2 regions of the Arthrobacter sp. 2RAF22 genome follow, and region 2 is predicted to be linked to the other one. Evidence: predicted binding sites of a transcription regulator. Region 2 holds the regulator's gene; the other holds the start of a gene.

Region 1 (3,629 bases), on a different contig from region 2:
TGACAGTTCGGCGTCCAGGTTGCGGCGGGCGGCATCCAGCCACAGGCTCCGCGCGCGTTCGCTGTGGAAGAGTGGATCCAAGGCGAGCAGATGGCGGACGACGGCGGCCCGGCCGGCAGCGAAGTCGGCATCGCTGACGTGGGCGTAGTCCTCGCGGACAGCAGCAAGGTAGCGGGCGTAAGCCGTTGGTTCCGCGCCGAGGATGGAGAGATCGGCGTCGCACAAGAGGGCGCCGAGTCGGTCTCCCGGTTCGGGGCTGTGGGTGGAGGTCAGCCTGACCAGCCGGGCAACTTCGTGGATCGTCGGTTCCGGGAGTCCCGCAAGAGCCAGGCGGTCCTCGGCCAGCCGGGCCGATTGCTCTTCGTCCTGCCCTGCGATTCCCTCGTAGACGGCGTCATGGAACCATGCGGCCAACGTCACTGAGCGCGCAGGCAGAGAGGGTTCGGTGAGGAGATCCAAGGCTTCCAGGACCGCCAGCAAATGCGTGCGGCTGTGGTATTTCCGATGGTCCTCGCCCCAGCGTTCGAGGAGCTCAAAACCCAGCTCCTCATGTCCTGGAAGAGCCGAATTCCAGCGCTCCAGCAAGGGTACGGTGAGCGCCTTGCTGCGTTGGCGGGCGGGGATCCGCAAGCCGCTCGCGATCAGTTTCCGCACAAGAATGCGCGCCTCCACGGGGATGGCGCCTGCGGACAGGAGGTCCTGGTAGCGGCGTTCCGGGACGTCGTAGTGGTCGCCGTCGAAGGCGCGCCCGGGAATCCCCGTGGCTTCGGCGAAGGCATGCAACTCCTCGAGCGAGGTGTCCGAGACGAGGTGGGAAAACACGGTCCCGTGCGCGGGCCACAGCGGCGGATCAACGTAGACGGCCATGGCCCGCGCCAGAGAACTAGGAGTTTTTCCGGGTGGCTACCGCAGAGAGAGCGGTCAAACCCTTTTCGAAGTCGCCGCCCACCATCTTGTCCATGTTCATGAACAAAGCGAAGATTTTGCCGAGGCCTTTGTTCTCGCCGGTCATGGTCCAGGTGACGCGGGTGCCGTCCCCTTCGGGTACGAACGTGAAACCCGTAGGATTGACTGCCTTCATCGGCTTGGTGAACTCGAGGCGGATGTCGATCCTGCCGGGCTCCTCCGAGCCGACGATTTCCATGGTTCCGGTGCCGGCCTTGTTGTTGCCGCTCCAGGCATACTTTGCTCCGACGCCGGATTCGTTGCCGGAATAGCTCCGGTTCAGCTTGGGGTCCACGGCTTCCCACGGAGACCACTTGGTCCACTCGTGGAAGTTGTTGACGAAGGGGAAGACGTCGGCGGGTGCGGCGGGGATCAGCGCATTGCGAGTGACTGTGAAGGGTGCCATGTGCATATCGTACGGCGCTTTGCCGGGATCGTGGGCGCGGGCCGAGTGCTGCGTTCCGGCACGCAGCGCGCGGCCCGGATCCACGATTTCGACGGCGGGTGCTCCCTTACATGCCCGGGACGTCGAGCGCTTCGTAGACGGTGATCGAGGCTTCGGGGGCCATGAGGAAATGCGGGTGGCCTTCGAGGAGCTTCAGCGCTCCGTCCATGTCTTCGGCTTGGAGGACGCTGTAACCGCCCACGCCGGTCTCTGCATCGGATACTCCAGAGTTCCCAACCACTTTGCCGCCACCGAGGGGTGTGCCAAGATCGGCAAGCCCAGCGCCAGCCTTCGCGGCCCAGTCCATCCACAGCTTCATGCCTTCGGCTGCTGCCTCAGGGGAGCTGCCAGCCATCATCGATTCCGCCGATTGTGGTGCATTGTAGAGAACTACGAACTTCTTCATTGCGTGTCCTTTTTCTCATGCGCGCCCGGGGGGGGGTGTTCCACCCGGTCACACCTGATCCTAGGGCCAGGGAACGCAAACAGCGAGGGACTTTTCACCGTAAGCGGGGAAGGCTATGGACAGCAGTTTCGCCGTCGGCAAACATGGAGCAGGAGGGACGCTTCGCCAAAGTTGAGCATAGTAGACTCAACTTTGAGAATTAGTCATCTTTCCCGAGAGGAGCTCTTCCATGGACGTCAAATTCACCACCAAGAGCCAGGAGGCTCTTTCCGCGGCGGCCATGAACGCCTCCACCGCCGGAAATCCGCAGGTGGAGCCAGCCCACTTGCTCAAAGCCCTCATGGATCAACGCGAGGGCGTCGCGGTGGCGCTCTTGCGCGCCACTGGAGCGGACCCGGATGCCGTGAGCGTCCAGGCGAGTTCGGCCATCAAGGCCCTGCCGTCGTCGTCGGGCAGTTCAGTGCAGCAAGCGCAGCTTTCCCGCCCTTCGATGCAGGCCATCCAGGCCGCCCAGAACGAGGCCGAGAAACTCGGCGATTCCTTCGTGTCCACTGAGCACCTCCTCTTGGGGCTCTCTGCCGGTAGCGACGCCGTGGGGAAGCTATTGCGCGACGCCGGCGCCTCCCACGAAGCGCTCCTCGCCGCCTTGCCGGGTGTCCGCGGTGACCGGAAAGTCACCTCGCAAGACCCGGAAAACACCTTCCAGGCGCTTGAGAAATACGGCACGGACCTCACCGCCGTCGCGCGCTCCGGCAAGCTGGATCCCGTGATCGGGCGGGACAGCGAAATTCGCCGAGTGGTCCAGGTCCTGAGCCGCCGCACCAAGAACAACCCCGTGCTGATCGGCGAACCCGGCGTCGGCAAGACCGCCGTCGTCGAAGGCCTTGCCCAGCGCATGGTGGCAGGTGACGTCCCGGAAAGCCTGCGGGGCAAGACCCTCATCGTGCTGGACCTCGCATCCATGGTGGCCGGCGCGAAGTACCGCGGCGAATTCGAGGAACGGCTGAAGGCCGTGCTGGAGGAGATCAAGAACTCCAACGGGCAGATCGTTACGTTCATCGACGAAATCCACACTGTGGTGGGCGCCGGTGCCACCGGTGAAAGCGCCATGGACGCAGGGAACATGCTCAAGCCCATGCTGGCCCGCGGCGAGCTGCGGCTCATCGGCGCCACCACCCTGGACGAGTACCGCGAGAACGTTGAGAAGGACCCTGCCTTGGAACGCCGCTTCCAGCAGGTCTACGTAGGCGAACCAAGCGTGGAGGACACCATCGGCATCCTCCGCGGCCTCAAGGAACGCTACGAGGCCCACCACAAGGTGGCCATCGCGGACTCCGCCCTGGTAGCCGCCGCCACGCTCTCCAACCGCTACATCTCGGGCCGTCAATTGCCGGACAAGGCCATCGACCTCGTGGATGAGGCGGCGTCCCGGCTACGCATGGAAATCGACTCGGCTCCCGAGGAAATCGACCAGCTCCGCCGTGCCGTGGACCGTCTCACCATGGAGGAATTGGCACTCGAGCGCGAGACGGATGCGGCCTCCATCGAACGCCTCGCCGCGCTCCGCGCGGACAAAGCGGACAAGAAGGAAGCCTTGGGTGCGCTGAACGCCCGCTGGGAAGCCGAGAAGGCCGGGCTCAACCGCGTGGGCGACCTCAAGGCAAAGATCGACGAATTGCGGTCCGCCGCCGAAAAGTACCAGCGCGAGGGCGACCTTGAAGCTGCCTCGCGCATTCTCTACGGCGAACTGCCCGCGTTGGAGCGCGAGCTCAGCGCAGCAGCCGAGGAAGAATCCGCCCGGGAAGCGCGCGGTGAAGCGAAGCCCGCCCTGAT
Region 2 (3,629 bases):
GCTCCGGCTACCGCTCCGGCGGCCGAGTGCTGCGCGCGGCCCAAGTGATCGTGGCTGTGCCGGCCTAGACGGAGTTACCGCCTCACCGCGCCTTCGCGGATGAGGGGGCAGCACCGCGAAACGAGACAAGGGGCCCCGCCCCTTCGCCGGGTGGCCCAGGATCTGCGATCCTTGGCCATCCGGCTTCGGCAGCGGATATTGGCCTTCCCAACACTCGCAAGCTCGTGTCGGGGCCCTCGGCCAGATCCTTAGATGCCACTCCCGGGCCCCTTGCCTCGCTCCGCTCAGGCGGTCGTCTCACCTAAGGTGGGATAAGCGCAGCGCAGCTGGATAGGGGGCCGCGGCGTGGCGGGCACCGCGGAGCGGGCACGGCCCCTATCCAGCGGAGCGCAAACTGAACCAAAATCGAAAGGAAACGCCCTTGGCCAGCCAGGACTGGGTTGAGAAGGATTTTTACGCCATCCTTGGTGTCGCCAAGGACGCCTCTGACGCTGACATCAAGAAGGCGTACCGCAAGCTTGCGCGGAAGTACCATCCGGATACCAATTCCGGGGATGCTGCTGCGGAGAAGAAGTTCAAGGACATCTCGGAGGCCTATTCGGTGCTCTCGGATGCCGAGGAGCGCCAGCAGTACGATGCCATTCGCGCCATGGGCGGGGCACGCTTCGCGCCGGGCGCAGCTCGCGGCGGCCCGGCCAATGGCGGCTTCGAGGACTTGTTCGGCGGCCTTTTCGGCGGCGGACGCCAGCCTGCCGGTGCCGGGGGCATCCCGCCCGAGTTCGCTGACCTCTTCGGCGGTGGCTTCGGCGGTGGACAGACCGGTTTCCAGCGGGCCCCGCAAAAGGGCAGCGACCGCACGGCGTCCACCTCGATTTCCTTTGCAGGCTCCATTCATGGCACCACGGTGAGCCTCCGCGAAAGCAACGGCAACGTCATCGACGTGAAGATTCCCGCGGGCATCAGGGACGGCCAGAAGGTCCGCCAGCGTGGCAAGGGCAACCCAGGCGCAGCCGGAAACGGGGACCTCATCATCACGGTGAACGTCAAGCCCCACGATTTCTTCAATCGCGACGGCGACAACATCCGGATCCATGTGCCGGTCACCTTCGCCGAGGCGGCCTTGGGTTCCAACATCCACGTGCCGACGCTCGACGGCGACACTGTCACCGTCCGCGTCCCGGCCGGCACGCCTTCCGGGCGGACGCTCCGGGTCAAAGGCCGAGGCGTCAAGACCTCGAAGGGCACCGGAGACCTGCTGGTGACGATCGACGTCTCCGTCCCGCAGAACCTCAACAAACAGGCCGAGGAAGCTGTCAAGGCGTTCGCCGCGGCCACGGCCGACGCCGATCCTCGCCACGACCTGGCCGCCAAGGCCCGCTTGTAGCGGCAGAAGACATGGGAGGGGACGTCGGCATGGGCATCGACATCAACCAGCCGATCTTCGTCATCTCCGTCGCGGCCGAACTGGCTGACATGCACCCGCAGACCCTGCGGCAGTACGACCGGCTCGGCATCGTGTCGCCGAGCCGTGCGCCGGGCAAGTCCCGGCGTTACTCCCAGCGCGACATCGACCGCTTGCGCGAGGTCCAGCGGCTCTCCCACGAGGGTGTGTCCCTTGAGGGCATCAAGCGCATTCTCGAGCTCGAAAACCAGGTGGCCGCGCTGCAATTCCGCGTGGCCGAGTTGAGCGAGGAACTGCAGCGGCGGCGGAGCCCCATGGAGGCCCGCGTTTTCGCGGCGGGAGCAGCCGGCGACGTCGTCAGCCTGGCCCGCGGGCAGCGCCCCCGGGCGCGGTCCCAGGCAGTTGTGGTGTGGAGACCGCGACCGGGGGAGTAGTCCTCTAGGGCCGCGAGAGGGACGCCAGCAGCACCGGTGCCTCCTGCCCGGCCCACGTGCCCCGAAGGGCAGCCGAATCTTCCGAACCCTGGATCCCCAGATCCAGGACGCGGTTCACCTGGACGGTGAGTTCACCAGCGTCGATGCTGGTAACGCCGCCTTCGGTGATCGGCGCTGCGGGACTCAGAGCGGGGACTTCGCTGCCGGGGGTTCCACTGCCCTTGACCTCGACGGAACTCGCCCTTGGCTCCAGCACGCCGTCCATGTCCACGAACTGTTCGGCTTCCCGCTGCCCAGTGAGGATGGCGGTGGCCAGGGCAGCGACGTAGACGGGATCGGTGCAGGCGTCGTAGACCCACCTCGTGCCCAACACGGAGTGTTCCATGGTGCCGAGCAGCGAGTGCTCCGCACCGGGCAATTCCGAACCCCGGTAGCTCAGGGGAACCTGATAGACCTTGCCGCCGTGGGAGACCAAGTGGGTTTCGAGGCCGACTTCGCCGTCCGGATCATCGAAGCGGTACGCACCGAGCAGCTCGGGCGGCGCGGAGCCGTCTTTGGTGAACCACGGCTGGACGGGCAAGTACTTTTCGATGAGCTCAAGTTTGCTAGGACTCAGGGTTGCTCGATGGATAATAGCCATGCGGTCCAGCCTAGTTGGCCAGCGCGGGGGCGGAGACAGACTGCGGGGTCCAGCGTAGGTGCGTGTTGCCGGCGTCGGATTCCGGCTCTTTCAAGAGGGACAGGCGGGGGCGCACCGCATCCGTGCGGGAGCTCGGCGGTTTCCGCCGGCCCGCCCGGAACTGAGGCACCCACTGCGCTCCGGGGCCCTGGTATTCCTGCTCGGCTGCGGCGTGGAGTGTCCACTGGGGGTCGAACAGGTGCGTCCGGCCAAGCGCCACGAGGTCTGCCCGTCCTGCAAGGAGGATGGAGTTGACGTCGTCGTAGCTGGAGATGGCCCCGACGGCGATGACGGCTGCTCCCGCCGGCGCGGCAACTTCCTGCCGGATGCGGTCGGCGAAAGGAGTCTGGTAGCTGCGGCCGAAAGCCGGTTGTTCTTCCTTGGCGACCTGGCCGGTGGAGACGTCGATCCCCGCGGCGCCGTGGGCCACGAATGCCCGCGCGATGTCGAGCGAGTCGTCCGAGGTGTTGCCGCCTTCGATCCAGTCCGTCGCGGAGATGCGTACCGTCACAGGCTTGCTGGCAGGCCAAGCCGCGCGGACGGCGTCGAACACTTCCAAGGGGAACCGCAGCCGGTTCTGCACGCTACCGCCGTATTCGTCCTTCCGGAGATTGGACACCGGCGAAAGGAAGGAGGAGAGCAGGTAGCCGTGCGCGGCGTGGAGCTCGAGGAGGTCGAAGCCTGCTTCATCGGCCCGACGGGCAGCTTCCACGAACTGGGCTTTGATGGCTTTCATGCCTGCAAGGTCGAGTTCCACGGGCGTCTGGTTGCCGGGACCGTACGGCAGGGCCGACGGGCCAACGGCCTGCCAGTTGCCGGATTCGAGCGGTTCGTCGATGCCTTCCCACATCAGCCGGGTGGAGCCCTTGCGTCCGGAGTGTCCGATTTGGGCCCCGATCTTGGCTGTCGAGCGAGCGTGGACGAAGTCCACGATTTCCTTCCAGCTCTCGCGCTGGCCGTCCGTGTACAGGCCGGTGCAGCCGGGGGTGATCCGCCCGCTCTCGGAAACACACACCATTTCGGTCATGACCAGTCCGGCACCGCCGAGTGCCTTGGAGCCGAGGTGGACTTTGTGGAAGTCGCCGGGGACGCCATCCACTGCGGAGTACATGTC

The links. The regulator HspR, encoded in region 2, represses chaperone genes until heat shock. The targets are predictions, from matches to a motif close to AAGTTGAGTCNNNNNGACTCAACTT.
Region 1: clpB (ATP-dependent chaperone ClpB) is a predicted target of HspR. The motif match lies at 1,965-1,989, and genes of this name have one in related genera.

What each region holds. Positions count from the first base shown of each region.
Region 1 is NZ_JBFRGL010000015.1:27,567-31,195, forward strand. Features, by position in the region: gene AB4068_RS12240 (2-phosphosulfolactate phosphatase) at 1-1, opposite strand, end outside; gene AB4068_RS12245 (DUF4031 domain-containing protein) at 1-867, opposite strand, end outside; gene AB4068_RS12250 (SRPBCC family protein) at 884-1,351, opposite strand; gene AB4068_RS12255 (hypothetical protein) at 1,458-1,796, opposite strand; gene clpB (ATP-dependent chaperone ClpB) at 2,026-3,629, shown strand, end outside.
Region 2 is NZ_JBFRGL010000005.1:25,739-29,367, reverse strand. Features, by position in the region: gene AB4068_RS06295 (nucleotide exchange factor GrpE) at 1-68, shown strand, start outside; gene AB4068_RS06290 (DnaJ C-terminal domain-containing protein) at 422-1,384, shown strand; gene AB4068_RS06285 (heat shock protein transcriptional repressor HspR) at 1,414-1,836, shown strand; gene AB4068_RS06280 (CG0192-related protein) at 1,841-2,476, opposite strand; gene AB4068_RS06275 (bifunctional salicylyl-CoA 5-hydroxylase/oxidoreductase) at 2,487-3,629, opposite strand, start outside.